3 regions of the Paenibacillus sp. FSL F4-0125 genome follow, and region 1 is predicted to be linked to each of the others. Evidence: riboswitches for the same ligand, from Rfam matches in the RefSeq annotation. Region 1 holds a riboswitch; each other region holds the start of a gene.

Region 1 (10,111 bases):
AATCTTAGTGACAGCACGTTCTTTCTTACTTACACATGCCCGTTTATTGGAACGTCGACTATTTGAAGTTCTCTTTGAAGGTGCTCATCCTACTTTGGTCGGTAATGTTGTACGTGCCTATCAAAATTCTGATGGCGGTCTCGGCCATGCTTTAGAACCTGACCTTCGTTGTCCGGAAAGCCAACCGCTTTTGACCTCTTTTGGCCTTGGAGCATTAGAAGAGGCGGAGTATCGGAACTTAGAATTTGCAACATCTGTATGTAACTATCTTTTATCCGTGTCGGACAAGAAAGGCCTAGTCCCATTTTTTCTGAAGTCAGCTAATCAGTCACCACTTGCAAGTCATTGGATGCATTCAACAATATCACCGGGTCTTAACCCTACAGCCGAGATTTGTGGTCTTCTTCATTACCAGGAAGTCGAACATGGGTGGCTTTCTTTAGCAACAGAAACTTGTTGTGAAATGTTTTTACAGGAACCTCCACTTGAAGCCCATGCTCTTTTATGCGCAGTCAGATTGGCGGAATACATACCCAACAAGGTAATGGCAGAAAATCTGCTAGATGTTATCGCAAGAGTTCTTCCGCATGCTAATTTTTTCAAACTAGATGCTTCTTCAGATGCTTACGGACTAACGCCTCTTCATTTCGCACGTACACCAGGATCAATAAGCCGACCATTGTTTACCCAAAGCCAGATTGACAATCACCTTGAAGTTCTTGCGAAACAACAAATGCCAGATGGCGGGTGGCCTATTAGCTGGGAAGCTCCTGGGCCTGCTTCAGAATTGGAATGGCGTGGTCGAGTGACTATAGAGGCCATTTGTAGGTTATCTGCATACGGCGTAATATAAGAGATTGAACAAAGGCCATCCTTTACGAAAGGTTGGCCTTAAAACCTGCTGTTAAAGACAGCACACTAAACGTATTACAACTCATTCAACTAACGGAAAACGTTAATTCAATGACAAAAAGGCAGTCTTAGACTTTATTTACTAAGTCTTGGACTGCCATTGCTTTTATATAGATCAGTCTAAAACCTGGAGAAAATATTAGATTCATTTCCCATTACTTAAATTTCCCTTATGCGGTTGTTGGTCCAAATGCTAAAATCAATTCTGGTAAAATTTGTAACGATCAGGATGGTGATTTATTAAATGAATCTATGAAATGAATTGAGTGAGACCATAAGTCCCCCAGGTGCTTACACCACAAGATTTGACATCATTTGCACAGACCTAGTGTCTGATAAGACGCACACCCTAATCGAATCGGATCATCGAGGACGCGGGCCTGGTCTTTTGATCCAGTCTGAATTTACTTTTTGATTCCGTTGTTATGCTAACGGGAAATAATAGTTTAATAAGCCGTTACTTAAGACTGAAATAATTCATTGTGACAATTATGTCATTCTGTATTGAATATCGTTATGTTAATCGATGGGTAAGTGTACGTGTCTCCCTTATACTGGAAATTAAATGATCTTATTTCCGAAAGGGGACTATCCACTGATGACTGATGTAATTAAAGCAATAATACTTGGCATAATAGAGGGCTTAACTGAATTTTTACCAGTATCATCTACTGGACATCTTATTTTAGCAGGAAATTTGCTTAGCTTTGAGGGAGACGCTGCAATAACTTTTAAAATTGTTATACAGTTGGGTGCAGTGATGGCTGTTCTAATTCTTTACTGGAAAAGGTATTTGGAGATTGGGGCTAATATGATTAGAATGGATTTTTCCAAAAGCAAAGGATTAAATGTCATTCATATGGTTTTGGCTATGTTACCAGCATTACTCTTATATCTTCTCTTCAAGGACACCATAAAAAGCCAATTATTCGGTCCAATCCCCGTCTTGATCGGGCTAGTTGTTGGTGGCGTATTGATGATCATTGCAGCGCGGAATAGGCGAACTGAAACCGCTGATACTATTGATGGTATTAATTATAAACAAGCTTTCGGAATTGGTCTGTTCCAATGCTTGGCGTTATGGCCGGGATTTTCGAGATCAGGTTCGACGATTTCAGGCGGCCTGTTGTTTGGCACTAGCCAAAAAGCCGCTGCAGATTTTACATTCCTTATTTCTGTACCTGTAATGTTTGGTGCAAGCTTGTTAGATTTGTACGATAGTCGTGATTTGCTGAGTTCTGATGATTTGCTTCTAATGTTAATTGGCTTTGCGACATCCTTTCTTGTGGCAATGATTGCAGTAGTGACGTTCATCAAACTGATTAAGCGACTTCGATTGGAATGGTTTGCTCTATACCGGTTTGTTTTAGCAGCTCTCTTCTATTTAATCGTCATACAGTAATTAGTTTTATTTGCTTGTTAAGCCCGAATAATTTACCGACAGGGGCTATTATTGCGACAGGCCAGCTCACGGGGTGTTATGAGGTTACGTCTGAGGTGGACCTAAGGGAATGGGTAGAAGGTAACGAATATGATTTCGGTGACTATCGTCTAACCTGAATGACGAATTGAAGTTTTTAATGTGATTTTCATGTGAGCATCATCTTATTTTCAGGTTAGGGGTATATATTGAAGACACCAAACACCCCCCAGTGTTTTGTGGTATAAATCTCTTAGGTCTTGCCAACTCCCATGGTAAGGCCTATTTTTTTGTTCGCTAATGGAAATGGGGGGGAGGGGCGTAACTCCTTACGCGGCTTTACTTAATCTGATACTGCCCTTCATAGCTCTTAAAAGATGAAATATCCAGCCCGAGATATCTGCGCATATGAATAGCAGCTTGTGCAGCAACGATGTCGTTTAACAGCAGCATTCGTTCATGGTATCCGCGACATATAAATTTGGCTTCTATCCCTGTGTTGAGCCTGTTCTGCTCATATACCTTGATTCCCCGTTTTCTCATTTCCGAACGAACATCTCTTAGATCTGCTGTAGCTACTGCCGCGGCGGTTCCAAGAACCTCCAGATAGGGGGCGGGCGTTCGTAAATGTGTAGATAAAATGGCGGAGTCCCGTTCGAAAGCTGATAAAATCATCGGAAGCAATAAATAAGATTTCACCAGCATGTTGTCTCTGCTTTCAGCTCTATGCATGAATCTCATCACCTCTAATGGGAACGTATATTCGTATTCTACCCCGATATCCCAAAAATAATCAATGGTATTTCTAAACAGCCAGTCCAATGTGATTAAATTCACAACGAAAATAGAAAGAATAAAATATATTAAAATTGTAATAATAAAAATTAATGGTTTAGGCTTATGAAAAGGAGAATTAGGATGAGAGAGGAAGGAAGTCTCCGCCGTGGATTGGTATTTGGTTTGATTTTTAGTATTCCATTATGGATATCGATATTAGGCTATATACAGTTACTTTAAAATTGAATAAAAACTTTTGCGTGAAGCGCCTTTAGGTGCTTTTTTTGTGCTGGTTAATCTGTATGATTATTAAAAGGAATTGATTGACATTTGTGGGGGCGGAGCGCTAAACTATTATTAGTTCGAAAGTATTAAAAGTCATAGACGATTATTTAATAGGATGCTTAAGCTGCCGGTTCTATTTTGCAAAAGCTATACATATATAATCATGATAATAGCAAACCGTCCGAAAGGGTGGGACGCAAAGTCCAGGAGTCTAAAGTGTCTTAAGGACACTATGACCGTCCGACTGCCATGAGAAGGGAATTCTACTTCTTTTTTGGCGGTCTTTTTTGTTGTTAGGTCTTTTAGAGTTTCTGGTAATTATTTTGATTAGATATAAATGATAGATTTAGGAGGTGTGCTTTTTGAAAAGAAGAATAAAACCGATACTCTCACTAGTATTAGCGGGGACTTTAATGGTAGGTAATGGGCTTTCCGGAGGGCATTTGGTAAATGCAGCAGGGGAGGTACCTCCCTATACTCCTACACCTGTGTTAGGTATTGCAGGGAATTTTAATACTTTTATTTTTGGGGATTTCAAACAATCTAATGATCAGGTTCATGGGCGCCTTGCCGCCAAAGGTAACATTACTTTGCAGAATTACGGCGTATCCAAGGATAATCCAGGTGGAGATGTCCTTATTGCTGGTAATGACATTACTTTTACTAATGGTACTATTCATGGAGCATCCGTTTATGGTGGTGTTTTTTCCAGCAACGGTGTAGATCTTAAAGAACCAGCGAGAAAAGGAACGCCTATTGATTTTGATGCTGAAGAGCAATTTCTTATCGGACGTTCTAATGAATTCTCTTCACTTGCTACAGTTGGAACTTTCAAAAAGGAATATGGGAAAATAACAATTGATGCTCCGGAATCATTTAACGTTCTTAATCTAAGTGCTGCCGATTTCGCTAATGCCAATGGCTTACAGTTTAATATTGCAAATAACGCCACAGTTATCGTTAACGTTAGCGGAAGTTCAGTTGAAATTCCAAGTTTTCAAATATGGGGAGGCAGCCTTAACAAGGTATTATTTAATTTTTATGAAGCTAGCACTGTAAACATAGGAAGTTTAACGATAGAAGGAACTATCCTAGCTCCGCATGCGAAAGTAACTTATAATTCTGGTGAACTGCATGGGACACTGATTGCAAAGGGATTTGCTGGTGGGGTACAGATGCATTGGTATCCATATGAAGGGGAGGAACCACCTCCGACACCGACGCCGACTGTGACACCAACACCGACGCCGACCGTGACGCCAACACCGACGCCGACTGTGACGCCAACACCGACGCCGACTGTGACGCCAACACCGACCGTGACGCCAACGCCGACGCCGGCTGTGACGCCAACACCGACGCCGTGCGTGACACCAACGCCGAGTGTGACGCCGACACCGACCGTGACACCAACGCCGAAGCCAACACCAACGCCGAAGCCAACACCAACGCCGAAGCCAACACCAACGCCGAAGCCAACACCAACGCCGAAGCCAACACCAACGCCGAAGCCAACACCAACGCCGAAACCAACACCAACGCCGAAACCAACGCACACACCAAAACCAACGCACACACCAAAACCAACACACACACCAACGCCGACTGTGACGCCAACACCAACACCGACTGTGACGCCAACACCAACGCCGGACGTGACGCCAACACCAACACCGACTGTGACGCCAACACCAACGCCGGACGTGACGCCAACACCAACGCCGACTGTGACGCCAACACCAACGCCGACTGTGACGCCAACACCAACGCCGGACGTGACGCCAACACCAACGCCGGACGTGACGCCAACACCAACGCCGACTGTGACGCCAACACCAACGCCGGACGTGACACCGACACCAACGCCGACTCCGTCGTCTGAAGCAACACCAACACCGACTCCGTCGTCTGAAGCGACACCAACGCCGACTCCGTCGTCTGAAGCGACACCAACGCCGACTCCGTCGTCTGAAGCAACACCAACACCGACTCCGTCGTCTGAAGCAACACCAACGCCGACTCCGTCGTCTGAAGCAACACCAACGCCGACTCCGTCGTCTGAGGTAACACCAACACCGACTCCGTCACCGGTGGCTCCGGTATTCCCAACACCAACGCCATCCTCCGTAATTGGCATTATCGTCGTTAATGATGACCCTGTGCCACTTGGACCTGTAGCTTCATCGACGCCAGTACCAGTACCAGTACCAACACCAACACCGTCGGGTAGCACAGAGGTACTTGTTGATGATGACGAGATCCCATTAGGATCAGTAACGGAGGTAACGCCAACACCGTCACCAGAGGATATCGCCGTGGTGGATGATACAATCCCGCTAGGTAATCCACCTGTGGATGAACTTCCGAAAACGGGAGAATCAAGTCCAGTCCCTTATTATGTAGCTGGTCTAGGTTTTGCACTTATTGGATTGCTAATGAGAAATAGATTCTCCAACAAGAAATAATAAATGGTAATTGTGACGAGAACACAAGGTATACCCAGAACAGAAAAGAGCCGCTTTCGGGACTTATTCCGATAGCGGCTTTATTTTGTAATGATTGTTATATTTTGGAGTAATCTAAGCAGATGCTATACTGATTTACAACGGATATGAAGAAGGGACGGGGAAGATGAATTGGTATGGTTCTTCATTAGTGCGATCATCGTCATAGGGGCTCTGATCTTTGCGGGCTTTTTCTTTTATGGAATTGCTATTAAACGAGCACCGAAGGAATTCCTGAGTAATAATCGTGATTTGAAGGTTGATCCCCCGGTTGCCGGGGCTTCTTGGGGGGAGGGGAAGGATTGGATCTCCAGTCAGAGCTTTGAGAATATGGAGATTACATCTGAGGACGGGCTACAACTAAGAGGGTACTGGCTCCTTTCAGATCGTGCTGAAGGTCGTACGGCGATTCTAGCTCACGGTTATTCTGGAAAAGGGAAGGATATGGGAGCGTACGCCAAAATCTATTACGAGCGACTGGGCTTTAATATCCTGATTCCCGATGCCAGGGGACATGGGGAAAGCGCTGGGAATTATATTGGTTTTGGATGGCATGAGCGCAAGGATTATTTGCAGTGGATTGAATATATAATAGAAAAGACTGGGCCCAGTGCTCAAGTTGTGCTTCATGGGGTCTCCATGGGTGGTGCTACCGTGCTAATGACCTCAGGTGAAAATCTCCCACCGCAGGTCAAAGCTATTGTCTCGGACTGCGCTTACAGCTCAGTTAAAGCACAATTAGCCTACCAACTACGGCGCATGTATCGCTTGCCAAGTTTCCCTTTTATTCAAAGTGCGAGTCTAATTACTCGTTTGAAAGCAGGGTATGGTTTTAGTGAAGCGTCTGCTTTGAAACAGGTGCGGAAGGCGAAGGTGCCGATTCTTTTTATTCATGGGGATGCCGATAATTTTGTACCATATAGCATGATGAATGAATTGTATGAGGCATGTCAGAGTCCTAAAGAGAAGTTCGTAGTGCCGCAAGCAGGGCATGGATTAGCATATGATATGGATAAGACGGGGTATATAAACGTAGTAACAGCTTTTGTGAATCAATATGTAAATTAGATGCCCTGAACGTAGACAGCGCCCGATATCCGCTAGGTAGCGGTTATCGGGCGCCTATATTTTTCCACACATGGCATGAGTCCTTATGTAAGGTTCGTACAGCCATGCTTTTTCGTTATATTCATCCCCCGCCGTTCGTGAGTAACGGGTGTCTTAATTCCTTGTTATTTCCAGCAGCCGTGTGGCGAGAATAATCCTTCCAATACGACAAAAGCCCTACCTCTCTTTTGCCCTTGCGGCTCCATTGACCGCGCCAGTGTGAATCGGAATGCTATATTTCGAATTTAGTCTCATAAAAAGGAAAGTTTCTGCAAGAAAACATAAAGCCTCTGTGTCCAAAATGCCGATGTGTAAAAGAGTCGGCCTGACATCTTCTTGATGGGGATATTCAATATATCGAAAAACAAATACGATATAAATATAACACAGTATTGTTTAAAAGGCAAATATAATAATCAATTCCAAGATAAGGGTAGTTTGATTTAGGAGGAGAACAAGTAGAGCAAGATAGAGCGTTTGATTCGAATATAACTTATGCCGGATTATTTGCGGATTAATTCGGAAAAGCTAGTAAGCCAGAGGGAATGGGACTACGGGGGCTATTTTGCGTGCCTATTTTGTGAACTGCTCTCTAAAACTTACATTAAACCCCAACATTGATTGAAGGATTGAGGGTAGACCGTTATAATTAATAAGTCTGGATTTTAATTAAAAAATAAGGGAGATTTTTATGAAACGCGCAGATGTGTGGTTGATTTCCATCGTGTTAATTGCTGCGCTCGCTTTTCTCGTACCGAGATGGTTTTCGGACAATGATGATAAAGGTGGGTCCGGTAAAAATCTCGTAGCCAATGTGACAGTGGACGGCGAGTTATTTAAAACGGTAAAGCTTACAAAAGAAGAACAAACCATTGAGGTCCGTACCGACCGTGGTTATAACATCTTGAAGGTGCATGATTACGGGATTGAAATGTATGATGCTGACTGCCCGGATCAAGTGTGCCTAGGTTTCGGTTTTATTACCCTGCCCAAACAGACGATTGTCTGTCTACCGCATAGAGTATTAGTGGAAATCACGAGTGCGTCGGGGGAGGATGATATAGATGCCTATGTCCAGTAGTGAATCTGCAACAGCTTTAAAAAGAACGGTAATTATTGCGATTTTCGCCGCAGTGGCGGTAGTGCTTAGTCTAATAGAGGCACAGATTCCATTGTCAGGAATGGGACTGGTACCGGGTGCTAAGCTAGGATTAGCCAACATCATGATTTTGACTTGTATTTACTTTTTACGTGGACGGGACGCATTCCTGCTTGTCATCCTTAAGACACTGCTTACCGCTTTTCTGCTAGGTACTTTTTCAAGCCTGCTGTTCAGTTTATTTGGCTCGTTGTTTAGCTTTGTTGTAATGTTCGTATTAATGCTGATTAGTGGCAAAGGTAAGAGTATAAGTTTGATCGGAATTAGTATAGCTGGTGGGATTGCACATAATATCGGTCAGCTGCTGGCAGCTTCAATGGTATTCTCATCCCTTAGTATTTTTTATTATCTTCCCATGCTGCTGATCACTGGAGTAGTAACAGGAATTGCCGTGGGCTATGCAGTCCGTTATTTGGTGGCTTCATTGTCAAAAATATCGTTGTTTGAAGAGTTTTTGGACTGATTAGTCACATCAGCGGAAGGATGACTAACATGAATGAATCATTTGCAGGTCAAGAATTAGAGGGAGAAGGACAAGCTATCATCTCTCTGGATGAGGTATCGTTTGGTTACGATCCTGAGCATCCGATTCTTCAAAATATAACGTTATCTATTTCACAGGGACAATGGGTTAGCTTGGTTGGTCCTAATGGCTGCGGGAAGTCAACGCTAGTTAAGCTACTAAATGCATTGCTGCCTAAGAGTGTTGGCGAAATTGTGGTTAGTGGTATGCAGCTGAGTGAGGAAACGATCGGCAGCATTCGGCAATGCATCGGTATGGTGTTCCAAAATCCAGATAATCAGTTTATTGGAGCCACTGTAGAGGAAGATATCTTATTCGGCCTGGAAGGGCTTTGTTTGTCGTACACAGAGATGGCTGAACGGCTGCACTCATATACGACGAGGCTGGGAATAAATCATCTGTTGTCCAAACACCCGAGTGAGCTGTCTGGAGGTCAGAAGCAGCGTGTCGCTATCGCCTCCATTCTGGCTATGGAACCAGGCATCGTCATTTTTGACGAGGCCTCTTCTATGTTGGATGAGGGTAGCAGAAATGATCTTCTTGGCATTTTGCAGGATATGAGAGCGGAAGGAAAGTATACGATCCTTATGATTACGCATGATGCAGATGAGATTCTGGCATCGGATCGGGTGCTTGCATTGCATGGAGGTGGTCTGGCTGCTGATGTTACACCGGCGGAGCTATTCCGGAACGAGGAGCTTCTGCAAAAATGCCATCTGTGCGAGCCGTACCCTTGGCGTCTTGCACGTGAGCTGCAGAATCAAGGCATTCATGTGGATGTTCCCGCCAGTGAAAAGGAGCTTATAGACACGTTATGGCCATAGAATTACAGCAAGTAAGTTACTCCTATGCTGACCGAAGCCTATGGAAGCTGACGGCGCTCCGCGACATTAACCTCAGTGTTCCACTAGGCTCTATGGTTGGTATTGCTGGGGCGACAGGCTCTGGTAAATCGACGCTGCTGCAGTTGTTTAACGGGATACTGAAACCAACGGAAGGTACGGTAAAAGTACTCGATGTAACCATTCAGGCGGGTGAAAAATCACCTAAGCTAATGCCGCTGCGCCGTAGAGTCGGTTTGGTATTTCAATTTCCAGAGCAGCAAATGTTTGAAGATACGGTCGAAAAGGACCTCATCTTCGGACCTCTTAACTTCGGCATGAGCCTCGAAGAGGCCAAGGCACGTGCAAGACAGGCCATGCTGGATATGGGTCTGGATCTGGCGCTGCTAGAGCGGAATCCTTTTAAATTGAGCGGTGGACAAATGCGTAAGGCGGCTATTGCATCCGTGCTAGCTATGGACCCAGAGGTCATCGTTTTGGATGAACCTACGGCTACGCTTGATCCCATCAGCCGTGCAGAGCTAATCCGCTTGCTGGAGAGATTATGCCGTGAGCAGGGGAGAACGATCATCGTCGTCACGC
Region 2 (10,111 bases), 5.9 Mb from region 1:
TATTACTGAGCTTCTGGAGATGATGGAGATGAATTTTGCTGGCTGGGCTAGCTTTATGGCACCTCTTGCTATGAACAACCCTGACCCGATGTTAACGAAAGAGCTGGAGCGCAGCTTTATCTCGGCAGATCCTGTTATTGCGAGGGAATTTGCAGAAGTTACGTTCTTTTCAGATCATAGGGAAGATCTACCTAAGGCTACAGTCCCTACACTTATTCTGCAATGCTCGGATGACAGTATCGTACCTATAGCGGCCGGAGAATATCTACATAAGCATCTGAATAATAGTACCTTCCGGTTGATGGAGGCTAAAGGGCATTACCCACATATAAGCCATCCTGAGGAGACCATCACTTTAATTAATGAATATCTTACGTAAGCTAGATGAGATTATGCTGTGTTGAAAGGATATTTAGATCATGGATGACCGATTAAGATATGCGCCTTGTGGCTATGTTTCTATTACCCATGAAGGAATAATCAAGGATGTCAATCAGACGTTCTTGGACCGTATGGGGTATAAGCAGGTTGATTTGGTGCATAAGCATTTTGAATCTATCATGTCTACGGCAAACAAGCTTATTTTTCATTCATACTTCTATCCTTTTATTAATCTAAATGGACAGGTGGAAGAGTTATTTATAAATTTGAAAGACAGTGAAGGGAAAGCGATTCCATATTTATTAAATGGCAGACGGTTCGAGTCTGAAGGTGTAGAGATCATTGATTGTATTCTGGTACAGATGGGCAAACGCATTGATTACGAGCTGGAGCTTCGGTCTGCCAAGAAGCAGATAGAAGTAGCTTATTGGGAAAAGGATCAAGCACTTGCGGAGCTCAAGCGAATTCATTTGGAAATTGAACAGAAGCAAGCTGAGCTGATGGAAATGAATGCCGTTTTAGTAGAATTATCTAATACAGATAAGCTGACTGGACTGAAGAATAGAAGGTTTCTTCAAGAGAAGCTGGACGAGCAGATCGTAGGGTATGGACAGGATCAAGCGGTATTTTCGCTGTGTATTATAGATATTGATCATTTTAAAAAAGTGAACGATACCTATGGGCATCAGACAGGTGACTATGTACTGGAGAAATTGGCGAGTATCTTGAAATTGCAATCTCGTGAAGAGGATATTGCGGCTAGATATGGCGGTGAGGAATTTGTACTTCTTTTACCAAATACAGATATCTCGCAATCAAAGATCATAGCCGAGAATTTACGGCAATCTATCGCATATTCAACTTGGGAAATGGGCCAGATTACGGTGAGCATGGGTATAGCTACGTTTATTCCAACCGATTCAGAAACCACCCTACTGCAAAAAGCTGATCAAGCGCTCTACGCCTCTAAAGAGCAGGGGAGGAACCGCGTCACGCATAGCATAGATTTGAATGAAAAGCTTCTTTAACAGGAGGCTTTTTTTTGTTATTTATAAATGATACATCCTCTTTGCTCTAATTGCTCTACAATATCTGTTCTCCTCAAGCTGTGATTCCATCTGAGATCCAGCTTCTCTAATCGATCCAGCTGTAGCAGGGAATCTGGAATTTCCTGCAGATGATTATCTCTTAGGTCAAGCTCAATGAGGCTGCTTAGTTGACCTATTTCCTCAGGCAGCTGATTCAGTTTATTTTTTCTAAGGTTCAGTCTTCTTAGCTTGCTTAGTTTACCAATGGATAAAGGCAGCACAGTGATTCGATTATCACTTAAATCAAGAATCCGAAGCTCTTCTATAGCACCCAAATGCTCGGGTAAAACGGTCAGTTGATTGCCATACAGATGGAGCTCTCTTAACCTTTTTATTTGTGTGATCGAATCAGGTAGACCTTCTAGCTGATTGTAATATAGCCGCAATTCAATTAAACTGCTCATTTCGCCTTACGGACAGGCAATTGCTTGAGGTGATTATCTGTTACGTTCAGATACTTGAGCTTCTGGAGATTACAAAGCTGCTCCGGCAGCTGTTGGAACTGATTATTGCTTAGATATAGAAAAGAATCCAACCCCTGCAGTCCGCCAATGCTCTCCGGCAGTACTTTTAGTCGATTATGGCCTAAATCCAGCATTCGCAAGTGAACTAAACGACTGATGTTGTCGGATAACCGTTCGATTTCATTACCCGCATAATTTAGTACTTCTAATTCATCATGAAGGAAGGGCTGATCGGGAATCTCTTTAATGTGGTTGTTGTACATGCTCAGTTCTAGTAGAGGATTGCTCTCAAACACGACCGTATGTTGGGATACAAAACTATGGAATGTTTTAGAAAGGAATAATGAAATGGAAGCTTCTTTTTGGACGGGGACTCGCTTCTTTCAGGGGTTAACCTCGAAGGAGATTGAGGCGGTCTCAAGACTGTTCACATATAAGGCCTATTCCAAAGGTACCCCGGTGTTTGCAGAATCAGATCCAGGGGATCATGCCTACATTATCTACTCGGGAATTATTAGGGTGTACGCCACTACGAAGGGGAAAGAGCATACCGTAGATCTTTTTGGAAAAGGCGATTTCTTTGGTGATCTGGAAGTGATCCATCCCTCCAATATAAGAGTGCTGTCTGCGGTGGATATGAATGATACAGTATTATTTGAGATTAAACGTGAGCCATTTGAGCAGATGCTTACCAGCTACCCGTTGATTTAGGAGCAATTGATGCTGCTGCAAATGGACCGAATATTTTTATCGAATCGGCTATTACATGAAATGAAATTTCATGATGCGAGAGCGCGTGCGGTCTTTACACTAAGAAGACTATACCAAAGATTCGGAATAGAGGAGCAAGGCAAGCAGAGGATTGATCTTCGATTGACCCATCAGCAGTTCGCGGATATGATCGGAACGTTAAGGGAGACGGCTACCCTTGTGCTTAAGATCTGCAGGAGCAAAAGATTATTGATATTCAACATCAGCAGATCACCGTGTTAGACCCGAAGTATTTACTAGAGTATACGGATTTCGATTGAGAAGAGCACTTCCGGGATCTTTTTCAGAGAATTGATTATTAAAGGGGTTATGAATGTGGCATGTAATCATTGTGTAGTAAGAGAGCTGAATTTTGAAATCAAGGCTCATGGTGAGCATAATCTAAGGATTTTACCTGAGGTTATTCATCACTTGAGTAGAAGTAATACGATACATAAGGTAGAAGAAAATGTGATTACGATTAAGGAGGCTGGGGTGCGGGATTTTCTAGATTTCTGTAATGACCATATGGAGTCGGAGCAGTTTGAATTCCGTATAGATGACCAAACATGGAGACCTCTATCCGAATTACCCACTGTACTTAATATGGAGTGGATTGATGAGGTTATAACTAAGGGCTTAGTTACTTGTCACTTCCAACCGATTGTGAACGTACGGGAAGAGATTTTTGCATACGAGCTCCTATCCAGATTTAAAAAAAGAAGATGGGTCCCTTATCTATCCTAATGAGATTTTTGCGGCGGCACGGAATCGTGGGCGTTTATATGCTTTAGACCGGTTATGTAGAATGACTGCTGTAAAATATGCTGCACCCTTAAATAAAAAAACATTTATTAATTTTATCCCAACGTCGATCTACGCGCCAGAGTTCTGCTTAAGATCAACCGTTGAACTGGCCAATCAATTAGGCGTCGATCCCTCTCTTTTTGTCTTTGAAGTTGTTGAGACGGAGAAAGTGGATGATCTCGCTCACTTGAAAGCTATTTTGACATATTACAAGGATCGGGGATTTGAATACGCTCTAGATGATGTTGGCGAGGGCTTCAGCACGATCGAGATGTTATGGGAGCTTAAACCCCATTACATGAAGCTGGATATGAAATATGTTCAGGGTGTGTCCAGCGATCTGAACAAACAGAAAATAGCTAAACAATTTTTAGAAAAAGCTTTAGAAATCCAATCCGTTCCTTTAGCAGAAGGTGTGGAGTTTAGAGAGGACTTTGAATGGCTCAAGCAGAGTGGTTATCAGTTGTTTCAGGGCTATTTATTTGGAAAGCCTGATCCTATTCCCAAACAGTGATCCTAAGGAGCATATCTCCGTCTAGAGGATGAGATGGATTTCAGGTCAGAGTCTGAGTACAGGCAAACCCCGGGGTTGTATAATTAAGGTAATTGAGAAGGGGGACGGGATGGATATGAAATGGCATAAGTACATCACGCGCTGGGCGGATTCTAGAGGGTTAGGTGGACGGGAAATTGATTATCAATGGCCGTCTCCATCATTTCCGGTGGTAAGTATCCGCAGCAATTTGGGTCGATACTCAGGTCAGGGGTATGGTTACGGAAGCAAGCCACAAGTGAAGACGGCTGTTGGTTTAATTGCTATTGGAGATGTAGCTATAGGCTTGATATCCATAGGTGCAATAAGCGTCGGTGTACTATCCGTAGGTGCTATATCACTGGGGATGTGGTTAGCGCTCGGAGCGATAGCACTTAGTTGGCTTGGCTTCGCTGCGGGAGCAATTGCGATTGCAGGAGTGGCTGTGGGAGCGATCGCGATAGCCGAAAAAGCATTGGGAGCGATAGCCATAGGCGATACAGCGTTTGGGGCGATAGCCATAGGGCGAATCGCTGGAGGTGTGATAGCTATTGGACAATGGGCATATGGTGTAATCGCTGTTGGAGAGCATGGCTTCGGGTTAATTCCGATCACGGGTGATGTGTGGAATTGGTTCCGGCGTTTGTTTGGGCTAGGAGATTAAGCGGCTAAGCAGTTCTAAAGTATCATTCATAGTCTGGGATAGTTAATAAAAAATATCTATCAGAACAGAAAAACTAATTGCAATTACCTATTCGGATTTCATACCAATTAATCATGCGATCAGATGTAGCGTTATGTTACTCTTTGTAATGTATTCGAAACTTCATAGGCAAACCTATGGAAATGTAGGGACGCAAAGCTATAGGGACTAAGGTTATTATAATAACTATTGTCAGCCAGCTGCCAAAGAGTGTATTACGCTTTTTGTTAAAATATAAGTGAGTATAAGTTATACACCTATACTTAATGTCTTATATTTCTCGCTTAAACGCGTATCGTCCTTAGAAGGGCGTCGAGGCGTTTATGCTTGTTAAAGTTTAATAAAAATTAAGTCTTAATTTTTATGGACTTTATACGCAATCAAGCTACTCTTTTGGGGTAGTTTTTTTTGTGCCCATTTTTGGGTACAGAAGAGATTCATATTACATCTGGGGGTAGAAAAGATGAAAAAAATGATTGCAATCGCTACATCGGCAGCCATGATAGCCAGTTTTTCGAGCGAGGCAGGTTATGCTTTAGCAAGTGATGTAAGCAAGGTAAGTGTAGTGAACAGCGTAGTACAAAGCAAAGCTGAGCTATTAAGCAGTGCGTCAGTTATTCCGTTTGATCTGTATGGAAAGGCTATCCTTAGCGCTTATAACGATGTTTTTAAAATGAATCCTGCAAATATTAAATCCATCACGAATAACGGTGGCAACTACTCAGGTTCACCAATAGCTAAGGCTATTGATGGCGATATGAGTACGCATTGGGAAACGGGCAAACCGAATAGCTCAACGTTTACGAATGAGGTTGTCTTTGTTTTTAATGAGTCCACGGAATTAAATAGAATTGTATACGCTGCAAGACAATCCGGTGCAAAGGGTAAGGGGTTTGCTCAGGAATTTGATATTTATGGCTCAACTACGGATGCAGGCGATTTTACACTAATATCCTCTGGAGAATATAAAGGCGGAGCAGGAGATGTTGTGGAGATTGAGTTTGCACCTACAGCTTTCAAGAGACTTAAATTTGTCTACAAAAAAGCTAACCAGGATTGGGCGAGTGCGGCTGAGTTTTCTTTTTACAAAGAAGATGTCGTATCGGCAAAGATGAAAAATTTATTTACAGATGATACCTTGAGTCAAATTAGTGCAGCATTTAATACGGTAGAGAAGTTAACAGCTTTAGAACAAGAAGTGCAGTTACATCCACTGTACACGCAGTTTCAAGCAGATATAGAGAATGCAAAGGTGCTTCTGGAGAACCATCAAGTAGAGGCAACGGCAGCTAAGGTTTCGAAGTTAAAGGGGTATGGCACAGCATATGAAAATGCCTATAGCGAAGCTTACAGAATGCCAAACTCAAACGTATCAAAAGTAACGGTGAATGGTGGAAGCTACCCAGGTACGAAACCGGAATACATGCTCGATGATCTGCCGAATACACATTGGGAAACGAACAAAAATAATGACGACAGCTTCACGAATGAAGTCGTGTTTGAATTAGCACAGGCCAAAGTATTAGACAGAGTGGCTTTCCTGGCTAGAGATAATCGCAAAGGGTTCCCAGAAGCTTTTGAAATCTATGCATCAGAGACGAGTAAGGGAGAGACCTTTCAGCTCGTATCTAGCGGAACCGCGACTAGTACGAACGACTTTCTGGAGTTTAAATTCGAGCCTGCGAAGTTTAAAAGATTGAAATTCAAGTTCACAAAAGCCAATATTAACAGACCTTTTGCGGCTGAATTTAGATTTTATACAGAGGATAAAATAAGCGAAGCTGTGAATGGTATTTTCACAGATGGAACGATGAGTGCGGTTATTCCTGCTTATAATAGCGCCAATGCAATCAATGAATTAGAAGAAGCGGCAAAAGTACATCCGCTCTATCCAATCCTTAAAGACTCATTGGATTTGGCTAAGAAGCTAGTAAATGGTGAAGTTCAAACCGAAGGCACCATTATTGAGGCTGAACAGCGTGGAGATATGAAAAAGCATGCACAGCAAAACCTGAGAATTGGTTTCGGTACGAACAACCAACCTACGGGACTCGTTGCAATGCCTGGAGATACGATCAATGTTTATGTAGATGTAGCTTCTACTGATAAATTGCCTGCAATAGTATTTTCGCAACAAGAGGCGGCTTGGAATGTTTGGGCTAGAAGCGTGCAATTACGTCCTGGTAAAAACACTATAACCGTTCCTGAGTTCGCGACGAATAGTTATTATGCACATGATGTGACTAAGGGCGGTACAGTGTATATCGTCAATCCATATACAGCTGAGGAACAAGGAAAAGCACCTTTGATCCGGTTCGAGGGGCTTACGAAGATCCCTATGATGACAAAGACCACAGATCCAGAACAATTCAAAGCCTTCCTAACCACCTACAAACAAAAATTAGATGAAGATAAGGCAGCACATCCGAATGTCCAAGATCGCAAACTTATTGATGTAGTAGAAATGGTCAGCGATCATGTTATTTTTACAGGAACGGCTACAGAAGCGTATAACAAGTTTATTACACAAGAAAACAATCCACTGAATACCGTAACCGGCTATGATACTTGGATGAAGACGATCTTTGACTTCTATGGCTTGGATGGCAGCAGCGAGATTCATGATGCCAAGCTAATTCGTGAAAATATTCGATTGATGCAGCCTTATGGTGCAATGTATGCCGCGGGAGATCATACTGGGATACAAATTGGGACCGTAGCGACGATGTTAGGTGATTTTAACAAAGTCTATCCTGGTTGGGGATTGAATCATGAAATTGGGCATCGCTTGGCTATGGGTGAACGGGAATATGGTGAAGTAACTAATAATATGGTGTCTATGTTGATGTCAGTCTATGCGGATTCGATGGATACTCGTATTCCTTTTGAGAGTGATATTTATAAATATGTCCTCGAAGAAAATAAAGTGGTTATGAATCAGCAGGGCTTATTTGCACAGCTCGGTGCCTACTGGCAGTTGGAATTGGCGCACCCGGGTTACTGGACCGAACTGACCAAGCTGTACCGCGAGCGAAAGGTATCCCTTCCTAACGGTGACAATTCCAAGCAACAGTATTTAGTAGAGTTCTCCTCCGAAGTGCTGGGAATGGATTTAAGCAGCTATTTTGCCAGACATGGCTTCACTGTGAATCCAGAAACGAAAGAGAAGCTGGCTAAATATCCAGCACCGAAAAAGCTATGGTATTTAAATAACTCGGTGGTTCATTATGAGGGCACAGGAATAGCAGATAAGAATGTTGCCATAAAGGTTAATATCACACCTAACGCTACAGCTAAATCGAACACATTAAGCTTTAGTATGAATAAGGATCTGAAGAAAGATTTCTTAGGTTATGAGGTGTATCGAAATGATGTGTTGGTTGGTTTTACCGGGACTGACCAGTTCGTGGACACGAACGTAGATAGCAGCGTCAATTATACGTACAAGATTGTTGGTTATGATAAGAAGCTGAACGCATTGAAACCAGTGCAGGTTAAAGCCTTCAAGCCAGCCCTGTCTGTTGAAGATCAACTTACATTAAAGCTTAATCAAGCCTTTGACCCGATGAACTATGTAAAAGCGGCTAACTATCAAGGGAATGATATTACTGCTGATGTCACCTTGAAATCAAATACCGTTGATGTAACACAAAAAGGTGACTACGAAGTTGTATATGAAGTGAAGAACGAAGGGGTTACAGAAACTAAAACTACACAGGTTACGGTAACGAGTGACTATGCTTATATCTCAGATCTTAATGCCAAATCAGTCGTTGTTGGTTGGGGTGAATTAAAGAAAGATAAAGCCGTTTCTGGTGGAATCATCGCCCTTGTTCGACAAGGGCTAGCTGCGACTTATGCCAAAGGAATTGGTGTTCATGCCAACTCTGAAGTTGTTTATGATATTGAGGGCAAAGGATATGACTTCTTTGAAAGCTATATCGGAATCGATCAAGCGATGAAAGGAAAGCCATCTTCTGCAACCTTTGAAGTGTATGTAGATGGTGAGAAGAAATTCGCGAGCGATGTTTTCCGGGCAGGAACGGAGCATGGATTCGTGAAAATACCAGTGACAGACGCGCGCGAAGTGAAGCTGGTTACCACAGATGCTACAGACGGTAATGCTTCAGATCATACGGTATGGGCGGATGCAAAGTTTACGAATACTTCAAGCAAACCGATTATCACAGTGCCGGAAGAGACAACTTTCGTGAAGTTGAACAGTGAATTTAATGTTTTGACCGATGTGACTGCCTTTGATACGGAAGATGGTAACTTGATTGGAGCGGTTGAAGTAAAACCGAACGGGTTTACTTCAAGCAAAACAGGCACCTACAACGTCGAACTGTCAGTTACAGATCGGGATGGGAATACAGCTGTAAAGACTAGAACAATTGTTGTGTACAGCGCTAGTAAATACCTGAGTGATACAGCTTGGCAGTCGGCAAGAACGGATTATAATGTAGTTCGTAAGGATAAGGCAAGTACTAACAATCCGATTAAGCTACTTGTAAATGGCGTAACCAAAGAGTTTGCGAAGGGCTTAGGAACGCATGCTAACTCTGAAATCGTGTATAATCTGGCGGGTGCTAATTTCGAATATTTTGAAACGTATGTAGGGGTTGATCGAAATATCCCAGAGCAAAGCAACTCTAGTGTGATCTTCAAAATCTTCGCTGATGGGGTAGAAGTGTATAATAGCGGACTGATGAAATTTGGCTCGGAAGCTAAATTAGCTCGAATCCCTGTAAAGGGTGTAAGTGAATTGAAATTGGTGTTAGATAATGCAGGTAACGGGAATGCTTCAGATCACGGCGATTTCGCGGATGCGAAGTTTATGATTCTGAATAGTACGCCTGAGCTTACCATAGCTAAATCTGTATCCACTAAAGTAGGGCAGGAAATAGCAGTAAGTGCAGATTATTCGGCAACGGATTCAGAAGATGGTGACTTGACGGCTCAAGTAAAGGTTACGGGTGAAGATCAAGTTAAATTCAATAGAGCTGGAAAGTATCCGATCATTTACACAGTAACCGATAGTGATGGAAATACGACTACCAAGACTAGAACAATAGCCGTAGTAGACATGACGGACTTTACGTATCTGACGGATTATGATTGGAATTCTACTCAGAACAGCTATACTGCACCTTTGAAGGATAAATCAATTAGTGCCAATGCACTGAGATTAACAGGCGAGGGCAATCAAATCGTGTCCTACGAAAGAGGGATTGGAGCGCACTCTAACTCGACGATTGTATACGATCTAAGCGATAAGAACGCGGACTACTTCACTTCCTATGTGGGTGTGGATCGACAAATGTACGGTTCTGTCGGTTCGGTGGGCTTTGAAGTATTTGTGGATGGAGAGAAGAAATTCGATAGT
Region 3 (10,111 bases), 160 kb from region 1:
ACTCATACCGGCATTCTCACTTGTATGCTGTCCAGCGCTCCTTACGGTACACCTTCAACCCACATACAACGCTCCCCTACCCCAGATACATACGTATCTAGCCATAGCTTCGGTGGTGTGTTTAGCCCCGTTACATTTTCGGCGCAGAGTCACTCGACCAGTGAGCTATTACGCACTCTTTCAATGGTGGCTGCTTCTAAGCCAACATCCTGGTTGTCTGTGCAACTCCACATCCTTTCCCACTTAACACACACTTGGGGACCTTAGCTGATGGTCTGGGCTGTTTCCCTTTTGACAATGGATCTTAGCACTCACTGTCTGACTCCCGGCAATAAGTATATGGCATTCGGAGTTTGACTGAGCTTGGTAATCCTTGCGGACCCCGCACCCAATCAGTGCTCTACCTCCACTACTCTTATACCGAGGCTAGCCCTAAAGCTATTTCGGGGAGAACCAGCTATCTCCGAGTTCGATTGGAATTTCTCCGCTACCCCCACCTCATCCCCGCACTTTTCAACGTGCGTGGGTTCGGGCCTCCAGTGCGTGTTACCGCACCTTCACCCTGGACAGGGGTAGATCACACGGTTTCGGGTCTACGTCCACATACTCATTCGCCCTATTCAGACTCGCTTTCGCTGCGGCTCCGTCTTCTCGACTTAACCTTGCATGTTAAACGTAACTCGCCGGTTCATTCTACAAAAGGCACGCCATCACCCATAAATAGGGCTCTGACTTTTTGTAAGCACACGGTTTCAGGTTCTATTTCACTCCCCTTCCGGGGTGCTTTTCACCTTTCCCTCACGGTACTGTTTCACTATCGGTCGCCAGGTAGTATTTAGCCTTAGCAGATGGTCCTGCTGGATTCATACGGGGTTTCACGTGCCCCGCACTACTCGGGATCCGTCTCGGAGAGAACACAGTTTAGGTTACAGGGCTTTTACCTCTATCGCGGGCCTTTCCAGACCTCTTCACCTACCATATTCCTTTGTAACTCCATGTGAGACGTCCCACAACCCCTAAGAGCAAGCTCTTAGGTTTAGGCTGTTCCGCGTTCGCTCGCCGCTACTGACGGAATCACTATTGTTTTCTCTTCCTCAGGGTACTTAGATGTTTCAGTTCCCCTGGTCTGCCTCTACATACCCTATGTATTCAGGTATGAGTAACTGCGAATTACCACAGCTGGGTTTCCCCATTCGGACACCCCCGGATCAAAGCTTGCTTACAGCTCCCCGAGGCAGTTTCGTTGTTCGCCACGTCCTTCGTCGGCTCCTGGCGCCTAGGCATCCTCCGTGTGCTCTTATTAGCTTAACCTTGATTTTTCCGCAGGAAAATATCATACGATATCTCTCTTGGAATCATCTCACTAATAACATTTACTTGTTTGCACAAGTTGCTAAAAGATGTTCTAAAACGCAAATTCGTTTCGGTATCCAGTTTTCAAGGATCAAGTCTTACTTGAGAGCTTAAACTCTCAAAACTGAGCAACGAGTGAGTAACAGGCCTAAACCTGAGATTTGGAAGTTTAACTTCCGATTTGAATGTCTCCACTTCCGAAGACGATTCTCCATAGAAAGGAGGTGATCCAGCCGCACCTTCCGATACGGCTACCTTGTTACGACTTCACCCCAATCATCTACCCCACCTTCGGCGGCTGGCTCCCTTGCGGGTTACCCCACCGACTTCGGGTGTTGTAAACTCTCGTGGTGTGACGGGCGGTGTGTACAAGACCCGGGAACGTATTCACCGCGGCATGCTGATCCGCGATTACTAGCAATTCCGACTTCATGCAGGCGAGTTGCAGCCTGCAATCCGAACTGAGACCGGCTTTGATGGGATTGGCTCCACCTCGCGGCTTCGCTTCCCGTTGTACCGGCCATTGTAGTACGTGTGTAGCCCAGGTCATAAGGGGCATGATGATTTGACGTCATCCCCACCTTCCTCCGGTTTGTCACCGGCAGTCACTCTAGAGTGCCCAACATTACTTGCTGGCAACTAAAGTTAAGGGTTGCGCTCGTTGCGGGACTTAACCCAACATCTCACGACACGAGCTGACGACAACCATGCACCACCTGTCTCCTCTGTCCCGAAGGCCGCTGCTATCTCTAGCAGATTCAGAGGGATGTCAAGACCTGGTAAGGTTCTTCGCGTTGCTTCGAATTAAACCACATACTCCACTGCTTGTGCGGGTCCCCGTCAATTCCTTTGAGTTTCAGTCTTGCGACCGTACTCCCCAGGCGGAGTGCTTACTGTGTTAACTTCGGCACCAAGGGTATCGAAACCCCTAACACCTAGCACTCATCGTTTACGGCGTGGACTACCAGGGTATCTAATCCTGTTTGCTCCCCACGCTTTCGCGCCTCAGCGTCAGTTACAGCCCAGAAAGTCGCCTTCGCCACTGGTGTTCCTCCACATATCTACGCATTTCACCGCTACACGTGGAATTCCACTTTCCTCTTCTGTACTCAAGTCACCCAGTTTCCAGTGCGACCTTAGGTTGAGCCCAAGGTTTAAACACCAGACTTAAATGACCGCCTGCGCGCGCTTTACGCCCAATAATTCCGGACAACGCTTGCCCCCTACGTATTACCGCGGCTGCTGGCACGTAGTTAGCCGGGGCTTTCTTCTCAGGTACCGTCACTCCGGTAGCAGTTACTCTACCGGACGTTCTTCCCTGGCAACAGAGCTTTACGATCCGAAAACCTTCATCACTCACGCGGCGTTGCTCCGTCAGACTTTCGTCCATTGCGGAAGATTCCCTACTGCTGCCTCCCGTAGGAGTCTGGGCCGTGTCTCAGTCCCAGTGTGGCCGTTCACCCTCTCAGGTCGGCTACGCATCGTCGCCTTGGTGGGCCGTTACCCCACCAACTAGCTAATGCGCCGCAGGCCCATCCCTCAGTGACAGATTGCTCCGTCTTTCATTCTTCCTTCAGGAGAAAAAAGAAATTATCCGGTATTAGCTACCGTTTCCGGTAGTTATCCCAGTCTAAGGGGCAGGTTGCCTACGTGTTACTCACCCGTCCGCCGCTAAGTTATTTTGAAAGCAAGCTTTCAAAATAACTCCGCTCGACTTGCATGTATTAGGCACGCCGCCAGCGTTCGTCCTGAGCCAGGATCAAACTCTCCAATTAGTATTGAAAAGAGCGATATGCTCATTTTGAAACATCTGACGAGAAAATTAATTCTCACGATGAAATCCCAAAAGCGTAAGATACGCTGTGAAACTCATCAGTTTTGGATTTCACTTTCGTGATTTCCTACTCACTCGTTGTTCAGTTTTCAAAGATCAAGTTCTCGTTGGCGCCGTTTAATGTCTCAGCAGCAACTCTTATAATATATCATGTTGTTCTCAGTAATGCAAGCTTTTTTTCGAAAGCCGTTTATATAACTCTCTCAAACATTGCCTGTACGCTGTCTAACAACGCTTAACTATAATAACCTATCTACTCATAGAAAAGCAACCCCTAATAGAAAAATAAACAACCAGCTTAATAATTAAGCTGGTTGTTTATTTAATAGAGTTATGATTCTAGCGTTTCAAATTAATAGTATTTTGCTGCAGTATACTTACTTGAAGCCTTAATAAAATCCGTATTCTTCTTACTCTTCGCTGCCGATGCATCTACCGTGGTATCAATAGTAACCCATTTCCCATCCATCAATACTTCATTCCATGCATGGTATTGCGTAACGTAGCTAGTATTCCCCATCACCAATTTAGCAGGCACATCTACACTACGCAGCATTGCGGCAAAAAGAGAAGCATAGTCATAGCAGATTCCTTTTTTAGTATTCAAAGTGTTGTTAATGTTCGGAATGTAATCTGTTGTTACGTTATTAGCAAGAGAATAATCATATTGTACATTAGCAACTACATAGTTATAAATTGCCTTAACTTTTTCTTCATCTGTTGTTTTACCTTTTGTAAGCTCTTTAGCCTTAACGATTGCTTTATCAGAAGAACTCCATTTCACATTCTGTACGGAGCCCAAATATACGGAATTTGAGTCGTTCATAGTTAAATCTACTACTTCAGAATAGAGAGCCTTATATTTATTACCTGTTGTATTCTCAAGAACAGAAACTTTATAAGTCCCATTCCCTTGTTGCAAAGGGAAGTCCTCAGCTTGTCCAGAAGCATATAAATTGTATGTATAGCTACTGTTATCTTTTGTGATCATCAGCTTAACTCTTTTATCTTTTGGAATATCGTAGTTAATACCGATTACACCTTGAGCTAATTTGGATGTATTCAACCAGTTTGAATCTGGACTTGCAGCTTGAGCTGTGCTTACTGGAACCGAAGTAATCAGCACGAACAGCGCCACCATCATAAAATAAACCTTTTTCACGGATAAAACTCCTTTCGGTAGCTGGCTGCCATCCTTTCGGGAAGGCCCTTTAGCTTTGCGTCCCTACCTTTCGATAGGTTTGCCGTTATCGTATAAGCTCTATCTGTTCTAATTTCACTAGACAAATTAACAGAATCAGTCCAAGTAGAAATATGAATCTAAGATTCTTATATATTTTATAAAAACAAAAAAAGCCTCTTCATTCGGTAACTGGCTGCCATCCTTTCGGGAAGGCCCTTTAGCTTTGCGTCCCTACCTTTCGATAGGTTTGCCGTTTATCGTGTTTAGCTTTTATAGTCTTATACTACCATATTTATCCTCGTAAACAAGAACAAAATTGCTAGTTTTGCTATTATTTTATAGTTATCTCTCTGTATTTCAGTTCTCTTGTCATTTCTCATCTACTATTAGGTAAGCTTAGCATGAACAATCAAACGATGTGTAGGATCTACTAGTGGGTCACACGTAATTAGAGTAAGAATCTTATCCTTGTTATTCCCGTCAAGAACAGACACATCACTGGGAAGTACAACAGAAATATCATAAACCTCGTAATTATATACCTGATCGCTCGTTTTTACCGTGATTACATCCCCAACCACAACTTCATTCAATCTGTTAAACAATCTGCCCGTAGTTCTAGCTCTATGAGCAGCTATTGCGGCGTTCCCGATTTCTCCAAGCGGGGCCGTTTCTTTCATATGGGCCGCAGCATGCTTCATATTTGCTTTTGTTGCTCCTTCTAATACTGGCAGCTTCAGATCAATCTTAGCAATCTCTATTAATGCGATAACTTTGCCGCCCACTTCAATCTCCGGTTCTGGCTTTTCTGTTTCTTGAGGCTGTGCCTGTGCATCTAGAACGGATTCCTCTGCTAGTAGCTGAGTGACCTCGGCATATCTACTCTTCAGATCAGGTGGTGGAGTGCTTTCGATGGTGCTCAGTTCAGCCGTTTCTAATAGCTTCTCCTGCTGCCAGTCGTTATACCATTCGTTAGCTTTTGGATAAAGCATGATAAGGATCCCAGCCAGTATGAGCACATACGAGAATTTACGCATGATTTTCACCTCCGTGGATTGGTTCTACTGCACTTTAGAAAACCCATTTACGACTTCCGAAGAAGTTAATGATCACCGTCACAAACGTTACTAATACCTTAGAGATCAACACTTGAATGCCTAGTTTGTCAGTCAACAGATGCATTAGCAACAGCGATATTCCGAGCACTACCAGATTCAGTATGATAAACTTCAGCAACTGAGCCTTATCAAAGCCCTCTTTACTGCCACGATTGTGATCCTTGAAGGTAACTTTTTTATTCAAAATAAAGCTGTTCGCTGTCCCTGCACTATAAGAAATCACCTGTGCCAACGCATATACCATTCCAAGTGAGTTCAGTAATGTGAAGATTACGAAATCAATTAGGGTATTCACCAAACCTACGGCATTAAATTTAAGAAACTGTATAAATGCAGCGCGTAAGTTCTTATCTGACATTATTGTAGTCCTTCCGTCGATCCACTTGTTCCTCGTTAGGATATCCTTTAGTCTCACTTACAATATATAGCGGTCTATCCTTAGACTCGTCATAAATCCGTCCAATATACTCTCCGATTACACCTAACAGCATCAGAACGATACCATTAAAGAGCAAATTGACGCCTACAATGGAAGCCCAACCTGGAACCGTCCATGATGTGAAGAAGATTCTTTGAAATAAGACGAAGAATAAATAGAGAAAGCTAGAAAAGGATAGAAAAAATCCAACATACGTAGCAATCTTAAGTGGTTTATGGGAAAAGGAAGTGATACCATCTAGCGCAAAACGAATCATTTTCTTGAGCGGATACTTGGTTTCACCTGCATAACGTTCTTCCCGCTCATACTCCACCATCGTCTGCTTAAAGCCGACCCAGCTTACCAAACCTCTGACATACCGATTTTTCTCCTTGAGCCCCCGTAAGACGTCACATACTTTACGATCAATAAGACGGAAATCGCCTGTATCCGTAGGAATGTCCACACTTGTCATGCTGCTGAGCAGCCGGTAAAACAGCTTCGCCGTTACCTTCTTGAACATCGTCTCCCCACGGCGCTTCAGCCGCTTCGCATACACAACATCATAGCCCTCTTTCCACTTCTCGATCATTTGCAAAATGACCTCAGGCGGATCTTGAAGGTCAGCGTCAATAACAACGACCGCTTGACCTTCTGCATAGTCCATGCCAGCTGTAATCGCTACCTGATGTCCGAAATTACGCGAGAAGTCAATTAGCTTGACGCATTCATCTCGATCACTGATCTCCCGAATCATTTGGGCTGAACGATCACGACTTCCGTCATTAACGAAGACTAGCTCATAAGTATCGCCGCATTCGTCCATTACTTTTTTCAAACGTTCGTAAGTAACGCTAATTACTTGCTCCTCATTGAACATGGGTACAATTACACTATATCTGGCTTTCACCTTTATTCCTCCTACAAGCTTTATGGAGCGTTACATCTTCCTATTCTTCCTAATAACGCTGTAAGCATAAACTTATTGTTATAGATTCTTTTTTAAAGCTTAGAAAACCCAAGAAGGGAACCAACGCAGCATGTTCTTCACGTAATCACCGCTAACCTGCATCCCTGATAGGACTGGGTAGAACGCGACAAAGAGCAGTAACGCAACAGCCACATAAGCATAACGAACGTAACGAGCCTCAGGAAATTTACTATCTAGTAACTTCATTATATATACAATACCAAGAATCATAAAAGGTACCATAGCAAAATAATGGTAGATAAAGGTTTCTCTCGGGACAAGCATCCACGGAACATATTGTGAGAAAAAGGCGATCCAGATCATATACAGGTTTTTATCTTTGCGTTTCAGCGTAATCCACAGCGTTGCTAGCATTGCAAAAATACCCGTCCACCAGATAAGCGGATTCCCCATAGTCACTATACTTCTGACCTGACCTTCCGGCAATCCTTCACTGCCACTGAAGAACCAGACAGGTCTCTTCATAAACGGCCATTGCCACCAGGAGGATGCAAAAGGATGTGTAGCTACAAGCTGACTGTGGTAGTTGTACATATTCTTTTGAGAATCAATCAAACCTTTAATAGTAAAGCCCTCTGCAGATGCAGATAAACCCGGAACAAAAGATAAACTATAAATAATGACCGGAATGATTACGAAGAATGCAACACAACTAGCTAAAGTAATGATGGTATTCTTCCAGAACGAATTTACAGCTTCACGACAGGTACCTAAGAGTTCCTTGTCTTTGATCTTCCCTTCCGCGAGCAACCGCCCCGAAGCTTGGTATTCTCTGTAACGCTCGAAAAGCGAGATAGCTAGCATAATCGCCAGTCCGGCTCCTCCGTACAGTACAATCCACTTGGAGGCCACACCAATTCCGAAGAATAAACCTGACCAGAATAACGGAATCAAAGTTTTTCTTAGTGGTTGCCTGAAGAAATTCATAGTGTAATACCGCTGCATGAAATAAAACATCAGCATGATGAAGAATACTCCGTATACATCGATTGTAGAGATTCTTGTTTGCGTAAAATGCATGAAGTCCAGTGCGAACAATCCTGCCGCAAGTGCTGCGTATTTACTCTTTTTAAACAGACGCAGTGCCATCACATAAATGAGAGGCAGCATGGCAATCCCGAACAATGTTCCAATAATACGCCAACCGAATGGATTGACTCCGAACAATTCCATCCCTACTGCGATCAACAGTTTGCCGAGTGGTGGATGCGTGTTTTCGTAAGGCACAATCCCATGTGTATATTCATAAGCTGTCCGTGCATGGTAGATCTCATCAAAATAAGTGCTGTTCATAAAGTTGGAATATTCTGGGATGATTGACTGCTCATCAAAAAGATTGGCAAGCTCTCCTCTTTTAGCGACTGCATTAGCATCCGGTGTTACACCGGCAATGGGAAGAGGGACTCTTTCTCCCCCCTGCTCATAAAAGGCCATTTCATTTAAAGTGAAGCCCGGAGAGGTGACGGTAAACTTCACGTATCTTGCTGCAACGTTCAGAGGTTGGCTTTTCCAGATGAAGACATTTCCAACGTCCTCATTTACATCTAGAGGATTGCTCCAGACATCAGGAGTTTCACTGAATTCAAGCTTAAACTTACCGGTACCTACGCCACCGAATATATTCACACGTTCCAATTGTTTACTCTGTCCTAGATCTACATAGAAGCTTTCACCGCTAGCAGCCGGCTCCCACAATGTTTCCGGAGATTTAGTAGATCCAAGATTGTATAAAGCAATCGCCGCGTAAACGGCAGTAATAGCAAGTATACATATCCAATCTATACGCTTAAACTTCATCGTTCAATCTCCCTCCTCTCTGTTGCGGTTTTATTTGCTTGACGATTTTAAGATCTTCTTCGTATTTTTCTTCAAGAGTTGGTGGTGCTGGAAGAGGTTGCACTCCCCCGCGAACATACACATCGTAACCGATGTAGAGCATGTATAGAAGTAAGGTTAGGTTAGCTATAGACGTGACCAGTACGATTCCATCTGCACCTGGGTTTACACCTGCATTTAGATGGGTCAACGTATAAGCTACATTGATATACTGCGTTAAGCTGAATCCAAGGAATAAGGATAAAAAACGGCGATCCCGACTTGCTATATAAGTGAACATACAGAGAATAACAGCAGGGAACATATAACGTTCATGCATTTTGGTGCCAAGCACAAAAACCACTACAATGAGCGCCATACCGATAAAATAGGATTTGGATAGATCTAAGCGATCCTTTTTAAAGGAGAAAAACGCTGCTACAGCCACTGCCACTAAAATAAATATGAAGCCCCATACACGGTAAGTGATGCCCAGCCAGGTTAGGTCAAGGGATGACCACATGGGGTCAGTCAGTGCATATAGGTTAAATGCATTCACTGAAGAATAAGGATAGGAAGATAAAGTACTCTTATACAGATTAATAAGGCCAACTAAACCACCGTTATTCCAGAAAAATGGTGCCGCGAGCAATCCGAATATCCCTAATCCGTACAAAGCTCCAAATCCAAGCTGCTTCCAAGCGCGGTGATGATAGAAAGCAAACATCAATACCGGTGTAAAGATTAACGCTTGTGGTTTAATTAAAGTTGCTAATGCAAACATAATCGCGGATTGAACAAACTTTTTGTTCGCAGCCCCATGAATACTGAGCAACAGGAAAATCAAAAAGAACGAATCTGCTTGTCCCCACGCCGCTGAATTAACAAGCACCGCCGGATTAAATAGGAATAATAGCGTTAAGCCAAAAGCGATCCCCGTGCCAAGTTTTTTGCGAGACATTTGATATATGAAGTAACCCAGCACCAAATCAGAAATAATCGCCGGTAGTTTGAACAGCAAATTCTCTCCGCCCGAGCCATGCGCAAAGCCAAATACACCGCGAATAAGACTAAGCAGGGACAAAATGTACAAATAACCAGGTGGATAATCAGCAAAATACCCTTCTTCATAAAACTTACCTGGACCTAAATCAACCATACGCTGGCCCCAAGCTATAAAGGTATTCATATCATTCTGGTAGCCTTGAGCAGTAAGTCCGATCCAAATCCTTAGTATAAAGGCAATCCCGATGGCAATGCTCAGCCATTTGGAATAGACATTCTCAGGTTGCTTCATAAGCTTCTCATTGCGGAATGCCTTGGTATAAAGCACTGCAAAAAACACACTGAAAAGCGCTGAAATCAGCAGCATCTTAGTGGGAGATACTTTATGTGGGGT

Evidence for each region. Region 1 has a riboswitch for cyclic di-GMP ahead of NST74_RS02375 (choice-of-anchor A family protein). Riboswitches for the same ligand answer to the same signal wherever they lie in the genome.
Region 2: another riboswitch for cyclic di-GMP. It lies ahead of NST74_RS28795 (NPCBM/NEW2 domain-containing protein); the one in region 1 lies ahead of NST74_RS02375 (choice-of-anchor A family protein).
Region 3: another riboswitch for cyclic di-GMP. It lies ahead of NST74_RS03150 (transglutaminase-like domain-containing protein); the one in region 1 lies ahead of NST74_RS02375 (choice-of-anchor A family protein).

What each region holds. Positions count from the first base shown of each region.
Region 1 covers NZ_JBBOZJ010000001.1:526,518-536,628, forward strand. The annotation lists gene NST74_RS02360 (hypothetical protein) at 8-853, shown strand; gene NST74_RS02365 (undecaprenyl-diphosphate phosphatase) at 1,511-2,314, shown strand; gene NST74_RS02370 (hypothetical protein) at 2,672-3,064, opposite strand; cyclic di-GMP riboswitch class I at 3,556-3,646, shown strand; gene NST74_RS02375 (choice-of-anchor A family protein) at 3,757-5,859, shown strand; gene NST74_RS02380 (alpha/beta hydrolase) at 6,031-6,966, shown strand; gene NST74_RS02385 (NusG domain II-containing protein) at 7,697-8,086, shown strand; gene NST74_RS02390 (Gx transporter family protein) at 8,070-8,627, shown strand; gene NST74_RS02395 (ATP-binding cassette domain-containing protein) at 8,657-9,511, shown strand; gene NST74_RS02400 (ATP-binding cassette domain-containing protein) at 9,502-10,111, shown strand, end outside.
Region 2 covers NZ_JBBOZJ010000001.1:6,463,507-6,473,617, reverse strand. The annotation lists gene NST74_RS28840 (alpha/beta fold hydrolase) at 1-379, shown strand, start outside; gene NST74_RS28835 (sensor domain-containing diguanylate cyclase) at 420-1,409, shown strand; gene NST74_RS28830 (leucine-rich repeat domain-containing protein) at 1,427-1,873, opposite strand; gene NST74_RS28825 (leucine-rich repeat domain-containing protein) at 1,870-2,196, opposite strand; gene NST74_RS28820 (Crp/Fnr family transcriptional regulator) at 2,282-2,644, shown strand; gene NST74_RS28815 (helix-turn-helix domain-containing protein) at 2,654-2,926, shown strand; gene NST74_RS28810 (hypothetical protein) at 3,020-3,430, shown strand; gene NST74_RS28805 (EAL domain-containing protein) at 3,372-4,004, shown strand; gene NST74_RS28800 (hypothetical protein) at 4,033-4,686, shown strand; cyclic di-GMP riboswitch class I at 4,844-4,933, shown strand; gene NST74_RS28795 (NPCBM/NEW2 domain-containing protein) at 5,189-10,111, shown strand, end outside.
Region 3 covers NZ_JBBOZJ010000001.1:691,163-701,273, reverse strand. The annotation lists rRNA gene NST74_RS03160 (23S ribosomal RNA) at 1-1,311, opposite strand, end outside; rRNA gene NST74_RS03155 (16S ribosomal RNA) at 1,571-3,128, opposite strand; gene NST74_RS03150 (transglutaminase-like domain-containing protein) at 3,540-4,349, opposite strand; cyclic di-GMP riboswitch class I at 4,363-4,443, opposite strand; cyclic di-GMP riboswitch class I at 4,552-4,632, opposite strand; gene NST74_RS03145 (class D sortase) at 4,757-5,407, opposite strand; gene NST74_RS03140 (GtrA family protein) at 5,442-5,846, opposite strand; gene NST74_RS03135 (glycosyltransferase family 2 protein) at 5,836-6,816, opposite strand; gene NST74_RS03130 (phospholipid carrier-dependent glycosyltransferase) at 6,916-8,694, opposite strand; gene NST74_RS03125 (glycosyltransferase 87 family protein) at 8,684-10,111, opposite strand, start outside.